One region of the Tistrella sp. genome, then DNA from elsewhere that is predicted to be linked to it. Evidence: riboswitches for the same ligand, from Rfam matches in the RefSeq annotation. Region 1 holds a riboswitch; each other region holds the start of a gene.
What was found. Region 1 has a riboswitch for cobalamin ahead of CMO28_RS14605 (energy-coupling factor ABC transporter permease). Riboswitches for the same ligand answer to the same signal wherever they lie in the genome.
Positions count from the first base shown of each region.

Region 2: linked by a shared signal. The riboswitch ahead of CMO28_RS23525 (TonB-dependent receptor plug domain-containing protein) and the one ahead of CMO28_RS14605 (energy-coupling factor ABC transporter permease) in region 1 are both predicted to bind cobalamin.
Region 3: linked by a shared signal. The riboswitch ahead of CMO28_RS07295 (TonB-dependent receptor plug domain-containing protein) and the one ahead of CMO28_RS14605 (energy-coupling factor ABC transporter permease) in region 1 are both predicted to bind cobalamin.

Region 1 covers NZ_NYWI01000040.1:105,522-110,573, forward strand. The annotation lists gene CMO28_RS14585 (TetR/AcrR family transcriptional regulator) at 1-13, opposite strand, end outside; gene CMO28_RS14590 (cupin domain-containing protein) at 105-491, shown strand; gene CMO28_RS14595 (RNA polymerase sigma factor) at 509-1,759, opposite strand; gene CMO28_RS14600 (YciI family protein) at 1,756-2,130, opposite strand; cobalamin riboswitch at 2,329-2,569, shown strand; gene CMO28_RS14605 (energy-coupling factor ABC transporter permease) at 2,674-3,348, shown strand; gene CMO28_RS14610 (energy-coupling factor ABC transporter substrate-binding protein) at 3,345-3,674, shown strand; gene cbiQ (cobalt ECF transporter T component CbiQ) at 3,674-4,417, shown strand; gene CMO28_RS14620 (energy-coupling factor ABC transporter ATP-binding protein) at 4,417-5,052, shown strand, end outside.
Region 2 covers NZ_NYWI01000073.1:26,744-31,795, forward strand. The annotation lists gene gmk (guanylate kinase) at 1-377, opposite strand, end outside; gene CMO28_RS23515 (YicC/YloC family endoribonuclease) at 406-1,296, opposite strand; gene CMO28_RS23520 (SDR family NAD(P)-dependent oxidoreductase) at 1,458-2,231, shown strand; cobalamin riboswitch at 2,303-2,519, shown strand; gene CMO28_RS23525 (TonB-dependent receptor plug domain-containing protein) at 2,685-4,625, shown strand; gene CMO28_RS23530 (ABC transporter substrate-binding protein) at 4,630-5,052, shown strand, end outside.
Region 3 covers NZ_NYWI01000029.1:55,176-60,227, reverse strand. The annotation lists gene CMO28_RS07305 (SIMPL domain-containing protein) at 1-696, opposite strand, end outside; gene CMO28_RS07300 (PRC-barrel domain-containing protein) at 1,018-1,608, shown strand; cobalamin riboswitch at 1,795-2,017, shown strand; gene CMO28_RS07295 (TonB-dependent receptor plug domain-containing protein) at 2,122-4,017, shown strand; gene CMO28_RS07290 (cobyric acid synthase) at 4,036-5,052, shown strand, end outside.

The DNA.
Region 1 (5,052 bases):
GGACAGGCGGCATCGGCGGGGCTCCGGATGCGAATTCAGAAACCGAAGGAATCTTCGTATTCTGAAGGCGACCGATCAAGCCCCCCGATGAACGAGGTGTTCCGATGAAGCCGGCCGTGTTCTCGATTGCCCAGGAACTCGCGACACTGGTGCCGGGCGGCGACTTTCGCCTGCTCGATCATCATCTGGCCGACGGGCCGGTGATGGCCGGGGTGATCCGGATCGATGCAGGCAGCGTGAAGGGCTTCTGGGAACGCCATGACGGCGGCGACGAAATCCTGGTGATCCTGGCCGGCCGCGCCACTTTTACCATCAGTACGGGCGTGGAAGACATGCAGCTGGAGGTCGGGCCCGGCGATGTCCTCTGTGTGCCCAGGGCCATGACCCACGGCGCGGTCCTGCACACGCCCGCCCTCGACATCCTGTTCTTCACCCCCCGCGACGGCAGCAGTGCCTGGACCGATGATCCGTCGGTCACGCCCCGTCATTGATGCCGACGATCCGTCGGTCACGCCCCGTCATTGAGGCCGGCGGCTGCGGCCGCAAGCCAGCTGCGCACGGCCGGATCCTCGGCAAGGCCGATTGCCCGGGCATAGGCGGCGCGCGCCGATGCGGCATCGCCCGACGCCGCCAGCAGATGGGCCCGAAGCGCCCAGGCGGGCTGATAGGTCTCAAGCCCGGCGACGGCGTCGAGGGCATGAAGGCCGTGCATCGGGCCCGCCGTTCCGGCCAGGGCGGCGGCATGGCCGACGGCGGCCCCTGCGGATGGGGCGATCGCCATCAGGGCACTATAGAGGGCCAGTCGGATGTCGGGGCCGGGTTGCGGCCGCCCGGCGGGGTCGGCGCGTGCGTTATGGGCGGATTGGATCGCCGCCTCCAGCTGATAGCGGCCGGGGCGCCCCAGGGCTGCGGCCGCGGCCAGCTGGGCTTCGGCCTCGGCGATCAGATCGGCCCGCCAGAGCGTGGTGTCCTGAAGATCGATCGGGACATAGCGGCCGGCGGCGTCGCGCCTTGCCGGGCGGCGTGCCTCGCAATGGGCCATCAGGGCCAGAAGACCGCGCGCCTCGGCCGCGGACGGCATCAGCTCCACCAGCAGCCGGCCCAGCCACAGGGCCTCGCCGGTCAGGTCGGCGCCGCGGGTATCGCCGCCGGCCACCATCTCCCAGCCGGTGCCGAAGGCGGCGTAGACGGCATCCAGCACATGGCTCAGCCGTTCCGGCAGATCCTGCGGCTCGGGCAGCTGAAAGCCGATGCCGGCGCTCCGGATCCGCGCCTTGGCCCTGACCAGCCGCTGCCCCATGGTGGCGGGTGCCACCAGAAAGGCCGATCCGATCCGGGCGGCATCCAGCCCCAGCACCGCCTGCAGCATCAACGGCGCGCGCATCTCGGGGGCGATCGCGGGATGGGCGCAGACGAACAGCAGGGCCAGGCGGTCGTCGGGCAGGGGCCGCGCCGCCATCGCCGCATCCTCCGCCTCCCCCGCCAGCAGGGTCAGGGCCGGTTCGGCCGCCCGGCGCACGGCCCCATGGCGCAGGGCATGGGTGATCCGGCGGCGGGCGACCGTGGCGAGCCAGGCCTCCGGCGCGTGCGGCACACCCTGCCGGGGCCAGAGGTCGAGCGCGATCCGGAAGGCATCGGCCACGGCATCCTCTGCCGCGGCCAGGTCGCGGAACCGTGCGGCCAGGAAGGCGACGAGGCGGGCACGGGACTGCCGTGCCGCCGCCTCGACCGCCCTGTGTGCCGCGTCGGGGCCGGTCACGCCGCGCCCCCGGGTTCCTGCGCCGAGGGCATCACCGGCCTCAGCTCAATGGCACCCTCGGCCGCCGCGGGGCAGCGGGCGGCCCAGTCGAGGGCCGTGTCCAGATCCGGCACCTCGATCACGAAATAGCCGGCGAGCCGCTCCTTGGTGTCGGCAAACGGGCCGTCCTGCACCTCGCGGCGCCCGTCCGTGATCCGCAGCGTCGTCGCCGTCTCGGGCGGCAGCAGCCCGTGGCCTTCCAGCATGATGCCCGAGGCGCGGATCGCCTCGACATAGGCACCCCAGCCGCCCCAATAGTCCCCGGCCCGGGCCGGATCCTTCTGCTTCGCATGGGCTTCGGCGGTTTCGTAGATCACCATCATGTACTGCATCGTTCGCATCCCTCATCTGCGGACGGCACGCCGTGCCCGCACCCCGCGGGCCGCTCTTCCCCGTCCGGAATGATGAGCCCCGGGCCATGGCGATTTCGACAGCGATGCCGTGCGGCCCGACATTTTTTTGAGGCGGGGATGTCCGGTGCCGACCCCACCCGCGGGCCGACGACTTGACACCCGATACAACCACAGATCAGAATCACCTCCCATGAAGGTCCGCCTCTCGCTCCTGACGGGGGAGGGCGGTGTAAAAGGGAACATGGGCACGGGCGCTGTGCGCCCGGGAGCCATGGCTGCCCCCGCAACTGTAGGCGGAGAGTTCGTCGCCCGCCCGGGACCTGAGGTTCCGGGCTGTCAGGCCACTGGGCAACCGGGAAGGCCGGCGACGGATGGTGACCCGCAAGCCAGGAAACCTGCCTTCGCATCTGACAGGGCCACTCTCCGAACGGGGTGTTCGGACGGGGGCGGGGTCCCCGGAACCTGCCGGGATTTCTCCGAAGGCCTTGCCGCACGTGGCCAACGCCTTCGGAGGATCGGCCCTTGCATATTATGGAAGGTTATCTGCCGGCGACCCATGCCGCCCTCTGGGCGGCGGTCTCGGCCCCCTTCGTCATTCACGGTGCCCGCCGCATCACCCGGCTGGTCCGCGAAACGCCGGAAGTGAAGCTGCTGCTGGCGGCATCCGGCGCCTATGTCTTCGTGCTCTCGGCGCTGAAACTGCCCTCGGTGACCGGCAGCTGTTCCCATCCGACCGGAACGGGGCTGGCCGCCACCCTGTTCGGGCCCACGGTCACCACCGTGCTCGGCACCATCGTGCTGCTGTTTCAGGCCCTGCTGCTCGCCCATGGCGGGCTCACCACCCTTGGCGCCAACGTATTCTCCATGGCGATCGCCGGGCCCTTCGTGGCCTGGGGGCTGTTCCACGGCCTCACCCGCATGGGGGCCGGGGCCGCACTCGCGATCTTCTTTGCGGCGACGCTCGGCGATCTTGCCACCTATGTGGTGACCTCGCTGCAACTGGCGCTCGCCTTCCCCGATCCGACCGGTGGCATCGCCGGGGCGGCATCGAAGTTCCTGGGCATTTTCGCCCTCACCCAGGTGCCGCTGGCGATCAGCGAGGGGCTGCTGACCGTGGTGGTGTTCAACATGCTCGGCCGCTACAGCCGCTCGGAACTGAAGGCGCTGGATCTGTTCCGCGGGCGGGTGGCGTCATGATGAAGCGCAATCTGGTTCTGCTCGCCCTGGTCGTGATGCTGGCGATCGCGCCGCTGCTGATCCATCCGCCCGGCACGGCGGAATTCGCCGGGGCCGACGGTCAGGCGGAACTGGTGATCGGCGAGATCGCGCCGGACTATGTGCCCTGGTTCCAACCGCTGTGGGAGCCGCCGAGCGGCGAGATCGAAAGCCTGCTCTTCGCCCTTCAGGCGGCGATCGGCGCCGGTCTGCTCGGCTATTATTTCGGCCTGCGCCGTGGCCGCCGCGAGGCGGATCCGGCCGCGGACGAGGCGGCGCCGGCACGTGCCGACGGACCCCGCGCCTGATGCGGGCCATCGATCGTGCCGCGCAGACCAACCGCTGGCGCAGACGACCGGCTGCCGAAAAGGCCCTGATCTTCATCGGGCTGATGCTGGTCTCGCTCATCGCGGCCGGCTGGATCGGCCAGATCGTGATCCTGATGCTGGTCCTCTGCCTGGTGCTGGGGGCGGCACAGGTGGCGCCGCGGGATCTGCGCGCCGCGGCCGTGGTGCCGGCCGGTTTCATCCTGGCCGGTACTGCGGTGCAGATGATCACGCTGCATTGGGCGCAGGGGCCGGTGGTTGGAATCGCCGGGCCCGAGGTGCTGTCTGCTGCCGCCTTCACCGGCCTCAGAAGCATCACCTGCGTCGCCTGTCTGATCGGGCTTGCGTTGACCACGCCGCTCACCTCGCTGCTGCAGATGGTTCAGCGTCGCGGGCTCGCCCCCGACATCTCGGATCTGGCGATGATGATGTTCCGCATCGTCTGGCTGGTGCTGGACTGTCTTGAGACGGGGCAGCGTGCCCAGGCGGCCCGGCTGGGACATGCCGGCTGGGGCCGGCAGATCCGCTCGGGCGGGCGGCTGCTTGCGGGGCTTCTGCCCCGGGTGCTGGATCGGGCGCAGCGGATGAATGCCGGGCTGGCGGTGCGCGGCTATGACGGCCGCCTGCGCTTTGCCGGCACCGAGGCGGTTGCGGCCCCGGCGCGGCTTGCCGTGCTTGCCTGTGGTCTGGTGCTTGCTGCGGCCGGGGCGGTCTGGATCGGCTGATGCTCGAAGCCCGCGGTCTGGTCCATCATTATCCGGGCGGCGTCACGGCGCTCGACCATGTCGATCTGGCGATCCCGGCCGGCGGCCGGCTGGCCATTCTGGGCGCCAATGGCGCCGGCAAATCCACCCTGCTGCTGGCGCTGGCCGGGGCGATCCGCACCGATCAGGGGCAGGTCGTGCTGGACGGCACCCCGGTCACCCACGACCGCAAGGGCCTGACCCGGCTGCGGCACCGTGTCGGTCTGGTGTTTCAGGACCCGGATGATCAGCTCTTTGCGGCGACCGTCGCCGAGGATGTGAGCTTCGGGCCGCTCAATCTGGGGCTGACGGCAGCCGAGGCCGGGGAGCGCACGGCCGAGGCGCTGGCGATGATGGGCGTCGCCCACCTCGCCGACCGGGCCACCCATATGCTCAGCTTCGGCCAGCGCAAGCGGGTCGCGATCGCGGGGCTGCTCGCCATGCGTCCCGGCATTCTGCTGCTCGACGAGCCGACGGCAGGGCTGGATCCGGCGGGGGTGGACGAGCTGATGCAGCGCCTGGATGCGGTGGCGGGCACTGGGACCGCCGTGGTCATCGCCACCCATGACATGGATCTGGCCAATGGCTGGGCCGACCGTGTCGCCGTTTTCGGCCGT
Region 2 (5,052 bases), on a different contig from region 1:
GCCAGCTGCTGGGTGCCCTGCCAGTCGATGTCGAACAGAACGTCGCGGCCGTCGGCCAGCGTCGCCTCTACCGCGGCCCGGGGTGTGCCATAGCTGTTTTCGAACACGGTCGCATGCTCAAGAAGCGCCTCTTCGGCCACCATGCGATCGAAACTCGCGCGATCGATGAAGTGATAGTCGACGCCGTCCACCTCGCCCGGGCGCATCGGGCGGGTGGTTACCGAGACCGACAGCGTGATGTCGTCGTCCTGCGACAGCAGGCGGCGCGACAGCGTGGTCTTGCCGGCACCCGAAGGCGAGGAGAGCACCAGCATCAAGCCACGCCGGCGATCATGAGGGGCGCGGCGTGCGGCGGTGGTGTCGGTCATCAGCAGCATGGTCCCTGAGAGGCGGTGATGTCGAAGCTCATTCGACGTTCTGGATCTGCTCGCGGAGCTGATCGATCCGGGTCTTGAGGGCAAGTCCGATCCGCGTCAGCGCCGTGTCGGAAGATTTCGAGCACAGCGTATTGGCCTCACGGTTGAATTCCTGCGCCAGGAAATCGAGCTGGCGCCCGACCGGCTCGTCGGCGGCCATCAGCTCCCGTGCCTGGGCGACATGGGCGACCAGCCGGTCCAGCTCTTCACGGATATCGGCCTTGGCAGCCAGCATCGCGGCTTCCTGAACGATCCGGTCTTCGGCAGCACCCGCGCGGTCCTGCAGCAGGCTGCGCAGCTGTTCCTCCAGCCGGGCACGGATGGTCGCAGGCTGGGTGGCGGCCAGGCCGGCAGCCTCGGTCACCAGCCCCTCGATCGCATCGACATGTTCGGTCAGCAACCGGGTCAGAGCCGCCCCTTCCTGGGCGCGGGCAATGACCAGGCGATCGAAGGCGGCGATCAGGCTCTCGGTCATCGCATGCTCGCGCGCCGCCCGAACGGCCTCGCTCTCCTCCTGCTCCACCATCTGCAACAGGCCCGGCACCCGCAGCAGGCCGTCGAGCCGCGGCACCTTCGCCTTGGGAAAGCGTCGCTGAAGCTCGGTCAGAACCTCGCCCAGCCCGTCGGCGACCTCGGGATCGATGCGAAGACGCGCGCCCCGGGCATGGGTCACCAGGCCCAGCTGCACGCTGACATGGCCGCGGCGGATACGGTCCTGGGCGACCTTGCGGACGACCGGTTCCAGCTGGTCGAAACCGGGCGCCAGCCGGATCCGCAGGTCCAGCCCGCGGCCGTTGACGCTCTTGACTTCCCAGTTCCAGCCATAGCGGGCATCGCCTGCATCGGCGCGGGCGAATCCTGTCATGCTGGCAAGCGCCATGGCCAATCTCCCGAGGATGAGCGATGATCAGGGGCGGGTCGGACGGGCGGACTATACGAACCCGTCCCGCCCCCGCCAAGCCTCGGATGACCATCCGGGTCTGATCACGTCACAGTCTCCGACGCTGCCCGTCGGATGTCCACCAGGACCACCCGCGTCCCATGACCGCATCCCCCACGCCCCGCCATATCGCGATCACCGGCGCGTCCAGCGGACTGGGCGCTGCCCTGGCGCTGGAATATGCCGGACCGGGCATCCGACTTTCCCTGCATGGCCGCGACACGGACCGCACGGAAGCCGTGGCAGCCGCCGCCCGCAGCCGTGGTGCCGAGGTGGATGTGGCGCGGTTCGACGTCACCGATGCCGATGCCGTCGCAGCCTGGGTGACCGCGATCGGTGCAGGCGCGCCCCTCGACCTGATGATCGCCAATGCCGGCATCTCAGGCAACGAAACCGGCAGTGGCGGCGCGGTTTCGGCAGAGGTTACCAGGGCCATCTTCGCGGTCAATGTCGACGGCGTGGTCAACACCGTGCTGCCCGCAGCCGAGCTGATGCTGGGTCGCGGGCGCGGAGCGATCGCCATCGTCGCCAGCCTCGCCGGCTATCGCGGCCAGCCGGGGGCGCCTGCCTATGCCGCATCAAAGGCGGCCGTGAAGGCCTGGGGCGAAGGGCTGCGTCCGCGCCTTGCCCATGGCGGGCTACGGGTGTCTGTCGTCTGCCCGGGGTTCGTGCGCACGCCGATGACCGCCCGCAACCGCTTTCCGATGCCCTTCCTGATGGATGCCGACCGGGCGGCGCGGATCATCCGCCGCGGGCTCGACCGCAACCGGGCGCGCATCGCCTTTCCGTGGCAACTGGCGGCCCTTTGCTGGCTGCTCGCCGCCCTGCCGGCCGCCTGGGCGGACCGGCTGCTCGGCGGCCTGCCTGGGAAGTGACGGCCGCTGCAACCATCCGGCGAAAACACGCGAATGTCACATCGCGCTTGCCAGACGGGCGATCTTCGCGCCAGGATGGCTCCACTGACGGTGTCCTGCGGTCGTTCCGCAGGATGAAAAGGGAATGCGGTGCGCCGGTATCATAATCCGGCAATTCCGCGGCTGCCCCCGCAACTGTAAGCGGAGAGTGCCCCGTCTCGAAACCACTGGCCCCGACGGGGGCCGGGAAGGTGACGGTGGTGCGATGACCCGCGAGCCAGGAGACCTGCCGTCATTCGCGGTCACGGGCGAGCACGTCGGGCGGGGTGTACCGATGGGTTCTGCAAGCGGTGGCGGCGCGGCATGAAGACCCCATAAGCCCCCCAAGGCTTCCCCTTCCCGCCCCGACCAGCCACCCTGCCGGCCTCGTTCGCAGTGACCGCATGACGCAGTCGAACGAGGTCGAGTATCCCCGTGTCCACCAATCGCCCACCCGCCCGCCACCGGTCGCGCCGTCAGCTTCGTGCCGGCCTGGCCCTGCCACTGATCACGCTGTCTCCGCTGGCAATTACGAACCTGGCCGCTGCCGAAGAGACTGGAACCGACGAGGCCACGCGTCTCGCCCCGCTTTCCGTCTCTGCCGCCCGCAGCCCGGTGCCGGTCGAGACCGTCGGCAGCGCCGTCACCGTCATCACAGCCGAACAGATCGAGGCTTTGCAGATCCGTCAGGTCGACGATGTCCTGCGTCTGGTGCCCGGCCTTGCGGTCAGCCGCACCGGGTCGGTGGGTGGCACATCGCAGATCCGCATCCGCGGCTCGGAAGCCAATCAGACCCTGGTGCGCATCGACGGCATAGAAGTCTCCGATCCTTCGGGCGGGTCGGAATTCGATTTCGGCCATCTGCTTGCTTACGAGATCGAGCGGATCGAGGTTCTGCGCGGCCCGCAGAGCGCGCTCTATGGCTCGGATGCCGTGGGTGGCGTGATCGACATCACGACCAAACGTGGGTCCGGCCCGCTTTCGGGCAGTGTGCGGACCGAGGCCGGCAGTTTCGACACCCGCGAAGCGGTCGGCACGGTCTCTTATGGCGACCAGACGTTCGATGCCCTGGTCTCGGCCCAGAGCTTCCGCACCGACGGCATCTCATCCGCCGATGAACGCGCCGGCAATCCGGAGAAGGACGGCTATCGCAACCGGTCCGCTTTCGCGAAATTCGGCTGGCGGCCGGCGGAGGATCTGGAATTCGCCCTGGTCGGCAGGACCGTGCGCTATCGTACGGAAGGGGATGGCTATTCCACTCTTCCTTACGACGCCGATGAGGAAACCCGCGGTACGCAGACCTTCCTGCGCGGCGAAGCGCGCTACGCCATGGCGGACGGCCGCTGGCATCATAAGGTCGGCCTTGCCAACACCGAACATGATCGCGACTACCGATCAGATGGCAGCATCACCAGCACCTATCTGGGCCGCCGGCTGAAGGCAGACTATCAGACCGACTACGGGTTCGAGACCGGCGCCGTCAGTCACGATCTTTCGCTGGGAACCGAGTATGAACGCGAAACCGTACGAACCAGCAGTGCCTGGTCAACGGTCGACCGTGCCTTTGATTCCACAGGTTTTGCGGGGGAATACCGCCTCGGGCTCTACGACCAGCTCTTTCTCTCTGCGGCCGGACGCTACGACAGGAATGAAATCTTCGACGATCAGAAGACCTGGCGCTTCACCGCAGCCTGGCTGATCCCGGGCACGGATACCAAACTGCGGGCTTCTTATGGAACTGGCATCAAGAACCCGACCCTGTTTGAGTTGTTCGGCTACAGCAATACCTATCAAGGAAATCCCGATCTGAAGCCTGAAGAGGCAACCGGCTGGGATGCCGGTATCGAGCACAGCTTCTTCGATGGTCGATTCGTGATCGATTTCGGCTGGTTCCGCCAGGACATCGAAAATCTGATCCAAGGCAGCGGCAGCACGTCGATCAACCTGCCCGGCACATCGCGGATCAATGGGATAGAAACCTCGGTCACCATACGGCCGGTTTCGTGGGCCGATCTGCGGCTGGCCTACACGTATACAGACGGAGAAGACTCCAACGGGCAGGAGTTGGTGCGTCGTGCGCCGCACATCGCCAGTGCCGATCTCTCGACCCGCTTTCTCGACAACCGTGGCCGGGCCGGCCTCTCTGTCGTCTACAACGGCGAACAGAAAGACTGGGCCTACGATGCCTTCTACAACCGAAGCGTCGTCACCCTCGACGACTACACCCTCGTCAACCTGACCGCCGCCTATGATCTCACCGACACGGTCGAGATCTTCGGTCGGATCGACAATCTCTTTGACGAGGAGTATCAGGAGGTTCTGGGCTACGGCTCACGTGGTCGCGCAGGTTATGCCGGCCTGCGGATGCGGTTCTGACCTGATGCGAGCACGGCGCCTTCCGCACCGCCTGACCGGGCTTCTGTCGACCAGGTTTCTGTCGACCGGGCTTCTGCTGACCGGCCTGGTACTCGCGGCCCCGCCCTCGGCTTCCGCCGGGGACGGGCCGCGGCGGATCGTGTCGATGAACCTGTGTGCCGACGAATTGCTGCTGCGCCTGGCACCGCCCGGCCGGCTGGTATCGGTTACCTGGCTGGCCGCGGGGCCGGCGGCGATCGATCCCGCAGCGGCGCAGGGGCTGGTGCTCAATCACGGCCGGGCGGAGGAGATTGCCCGGCTCGCCCCGGATCTGGTGGTCGCCGGCCGCTACACCACTCTGACGACCACGCAGATGCTGCGCCGGGCCGGCATCCCGGTGCTGCTGCTCGACGAGGCGACCAGCCTCGCCGGCATCCGGTCCCAGGTC
Region 3 (5,052 bases), on a different contig from region 1:
CACGGTCTTGGTCACCTGGCGGTTCTCGGGCATGTTCGGGATATCGGTCGCCGGCAGAATCTGGAACAGCCCCTGAGAGGCATTGCGGATCGCGCCGACATGGCTGCCGCTGTCGGTTGCGAACTGGGCGGCACCGTCGCGGGCATTGGCGGTCGCCTCGGCGATCATCCCGGGCTTCAGATCGTTGAGCTTCGTGAAGATATAGGACGGGCCGCTGCCCCAGGCGCCCATGTCGTTGGACAGCACCACCCCGGCCTCGACCAGATCGCCCACCTTCTGCGATGCGGCCTCCACCTTGTCGACATCGGTGGTCCGCACCGACACCGTCTGCGCCACGATATAGCGCACCTCGACCGGGCCCGAGCGATAGAGCTGCGCGTTCTGGTCGGTCACCTCCAGGCTCAGCATCTCGATCGTCTCGGCCGGCAGGCCGGCATCGGTGAAGAAACGCTTCACCGTCTCGGTATCGCGCTTCAGCTGGCCCAGCACCTCGTTCAGATCGTTGCCGGAGGCGACATAGCGCAGCGACCAGACTGCCAGGTCGGCCTTCACCTCGCGCTCGGCCAGGCCCTTCACCTGGACGGTGCGGTTGCCGAGCCGCGCCTCGACCACACCCTGGCCGACCAGCCAGCCGCCGGCGGCAATGCCCACCGCGATCACCGCGGCACCGGCCAGTCCCAGAACGTCCATACGCATCGGCAGATCTCCTGCGCAGAAATTCGGCCCCGCGGGGGTTGCGGGCAGCCGTCGTCCCTCCTGCGCCGGAGCCTGCGACGCGCCGCGGCCGGCGTCAAGCACGGCCGCGACACCATGCCGACACGGGGGAGGCCCGATCCGGCCCTTCTGACATCGCCCGCTCACAGCCGGGGGGGCTTCATCATCTTCTACCAGTATTCGAAGACCAAACCTCACATGATTATGCCACAGCGCAGCACTTAACAATTTTCGCTCAAGTTCCCAGATCATTGAGGAAGGCAAGAGAACTTGCCGGATCGCCGAACACAGGAGTAATTGACCATGTTCAAGTCCATGCGCGGCACGACCTCGGCTCTTGCGATCATCGTCGGTCTGGGTGCCGCCCCCCTCGCGGCCGGCAGCGCACTGGCACAGGCCGCCTCGCCGGGTGCTGCCCCCACGGAACAGCAGGCCCCGGCCGGCAGCGGGATGGGTGCAGGTGCCGGCAGCACGGCAGCCCCGTCGGGCGCCATGCCCGCGACCCCGCCGGCTGGCGGTGCCGACACCGCCGAGGCCGAGGATCCGCAGCCGGCCGATACCCTGCTGTCGAACGACACCGTGGTCCGGACCCCCGACGGTGAGGAAGTCGCCTCCCTTCAGGGCGTGATCTTCGGTACCGACGGTCAGATCACCCATGCGGTGCTCGCCTATGGCGGCGTGCTGGGCTTCGGCGCCAAGGAAGTGATGGTGCCCTGGGATCAGCTTAAGGCCGAGCCGGCCGAACAGGCCCTGGTCGCCTCGGTGACGCCCGAGCAGCTGGAGCAGATGCCGGCCTTCAAGTCACAGGAAGCCGTGAAGAGCGACGCTGATGCCGCCACCGGCGCCCAGCCGATGAGCACCCCCGCCCCCACCACCGCCCCGTCGGGCGGCTGATCCGGGCCGACCATGAACGACGACCATGACTGACTGACGACGGTCTTCCCCTGGACCACCGACCTTCCCCTGGACCACCGACGTTCTCCTCCCGAACGTCTCCCTGCCTGATCACTTCGGGCGCCATCCTCCCCCCGCGAGGATGGCGCCCTTCTTTCGTGCCGCTTGCCCCAGGGCATCCCGGTCTTTATGGTGCGGGGCGACGGTTCCGTGCCGCCTTTCCTCGGAAAGGCGGCCGGCGAAGAGGGAACGCGGTGCGGCGCCAGGGCGCCCAGGCCGCGGCTGTACCCGCAACTGTAGGCGGTGAGCCCACCCCCATGACAGCCACTGGCGGTAACAGGCCGGGAAGGCCGGGGGCCCGGGCCTGGACCCGCGAGCCAGGAGACCTGCCGTCGCACCCCCGCGTATCGCGCGGTCGCCGGGCGGGCATGACCGGCGGCAGGGAGACCCGGACACGCGCCGGCCATCCCGTTCGCGTCGGTGCGCCAGCCATCGCGGGACCATAACAGACCCATGACCGCCGCCGTCCGCCTGTTTCTGCTCGGCACCGCCCTTGCCGCCACCACCGGTGCCGTCCCGGCATTCGCCGATGACGAAAAAACCCGTCAAACCCTGACACCTCTGGTGGTGACCGCCACCCGCACGGCCGTCGATCCCGCCACCGTCGGCAGCTCGGTGACGGTGATCGACGGCGACGACCTGCGCCGAGCCGGCACCGTCTTCGTGGTCGATGCGCTGCGCCGGGCGCCGGGCGTATCGTTCAGCCGCACCGGCGGCCCCGGGGCCGCCACCAATCTCAGGCTGCGCGGCACCGATGACAGCCAGACCAAGATCCTGATCGACGGCGTCGAGGTGAACGATCCCGCCAGCGCCAGCGGGGCTTTCGATCTCGGCCGCCTGCTTGCCGACGACGTCGACCGGATCGAGGTGCTGCGCGGCCCGCAGAGCGCGCTTTACGGCGCCGATGCCATGGGCGGCGTGGTTAACATCGTCACCCGCCGGGGTCTGCGCAATGGCGGCACCGGGGTGGAGGGCGACGCCTCGGCAGAATACGGCGCCTATCGCAGCCGTCGGCATTCCGCGGCGCTGCGCGGTGCCGGCGAGCGCTGGGACGGCGCCGTCTCGATCGTCGATTTCCGCACCCAAGGCTTCTCGCGCCTGGAAGGCGGGCGGGAGGATGACGGTTTCACCGGCACCCAGATCGGCCTCAGCGGCGGGCTGACCCTGAGTGATCAATTCGCGATCGAAGCCACCGGCACGGCCGCCCGCACCTCGGCCGATTTCGACCCCTCGCGCAAGCCCGAGGCGCCGGGCGAGAACGAGGCCGACAGCCTGAGCGGCCGGGTGACCGCCATCGCCACCCTGTTCGACGGCCGGGTTGAAAACCGTACCACCCTCTCGGGCTCGCGGCTCGACCGCAGTTCGAAGGACCCGACCTCCAGCTTTTCGGTCCGCACCGATTTCGACGGCCGGCGGACCGGGATCGAGAACCAGACCGACATCACCGTCGACGGTCACGACGACGTGGCCACCGTCGGCCTCTCGCGCGAGCACGAGGCCGCCTCGATCGGTGATGCGAAGGCCCCCGGCGATCCGGTGATCAACACGCTTTCGGCCAATGCCGATACCACCGCGATCTTCGGCCAGTACCGGGCCGGGCTCTGGGACCAGCTCTATCTGACCGCCGGTGTCCGCCGCGACGATCATTCGGCCTTCGGCGCCCACACCACCTGGCGCTTCACTGGTGCCTGGATCGTGCCCGGCACCGGCACCACGCTGCGCGGCAGCTGGGGCACCGGCTCCAAGGCGCCGTCGCTCTACCAGCTCTATCACCCGACCTATGGCGATGCGGATCTGGAGGTGGAGAAAAGCCGGGGCTGGGATATCGGCATCGAACAGCGCCTCGTCGACGACGCGCTGACCCTGGGGCTCACCTGGTTCCGCAACGACATCCGCAACATGCTGAGCTTCGATTCCGCCGCCAGCCGCTACCGCAACACCGCCCGCGCCCGCACCGAGGGGCTGGAAGCGACGGCAAAGGCGGTGCCGGCCGACTGGCTGACGCTTCAGGCGGCCTATACCTATCTCGAGACGACGGATCTGGAGACCGGCACGGCCCTGCCGCGCCGTCCGCGCCACACCCTGTTCGCCGCCGCCGATGTCTATCCGCTGGACGGCACCCGGATCGGCATCGAGGCGTCCCATGTCGGCGCGCAGGTCAATTCCGCCAGCCGGCCGACCAAGATCCGCCGCTATACCATCATGGGAATCAATGGCGACCACCGCCTGACCGACGCCGTCACCGCCTATGCCCGGCTCGACAACGTCTTCGACGTGGACTATCAGGAAGTGGACGGCTACGCCACCCCTGGTCGAAGCCTCTATCTCGGCCTGCGGGTCGCCTTCTGACATTGGGAGACGCCGCCGATGGCAAGCTGCCTGATGGTGATGGGCACGGGATCCGACGTCGGCAAATCGCTGCTGGTGGCGGGGCTTGCCCGCATCGCGGTGCGCCGCGGGCTGAAGGTGCTGCCGTTCAAGCCGCAGAACATGTCGAACAATGCCGCCGTCACCGCCGATGGCGGCGAAATCGGCCGCGCCCAGGCACTGCAGGCCCGTGCCGCCGGCGTGCCGCTTTCGGTCGACATGAACCCGGTCTTGCTGAAGCCGCAGACCGATATCGGCGCGCAGGTGGTGGTGCAGGGCCGCATGGCCGGTACGGCGCGCGCCGCCGAATATCGCGGCTGGCGGGACCGGCTGATGCCGAAGGTGCTGGAGAGCTTCGCCCGCCTCGCCGCCCGATCCGATCTGGTGCTGATCGAAGGGGCGGGCTCGGTCTCGGAGGTCAATCTGCGCGCCGGCGACATCGCCAATATGGGCTTCGCGACCCGCGTTGGGGCGCCGGTGGTGCTGGTGGGCGACATCGATCGCGGCGGGGTGATCGCCCAGATGGTCGGCAGCCATGCGCTTCTGCCGGAAGATGAGCTGTCGCTGATCAAGGGCTTCATCATCAACCGGTTTCGCGGCGATGTCCGCCTGTTCGACGGCGGCCTGACTGAAATCGAGACCCGCACCGGCTGGAAGAGTTTCGGGGTGGTGCCCTGGCTGCCCGCCGCGGCGCGGCTGCCGGCCGAAGATGCGGTGGCGCTGGACACGCCGCGCGATCCGGGGCCCGGGGGCCTGAAGATCGCCGTGCCGATGTTCGCCCGCATCGCCAATTTCGACGATCTGGATCCGCTGAAGCTGGAACCGCAGGTGGCGCTGACCATGGTGCCGCCCGGCCAGCCCCTGCCGGTGGCCGATCTGATCGTGCTGCCCGGCAGCAAGGCGACGATCGCCGATCTCGCCTTCTTCCGCGCCCAGGGCTGGGATGTCGATCTTGCCGCCCATGTCCGCCGCGGTGGCCGGGTGATCGGCATCTGCGGCGGCTATCAGATGCTGGGC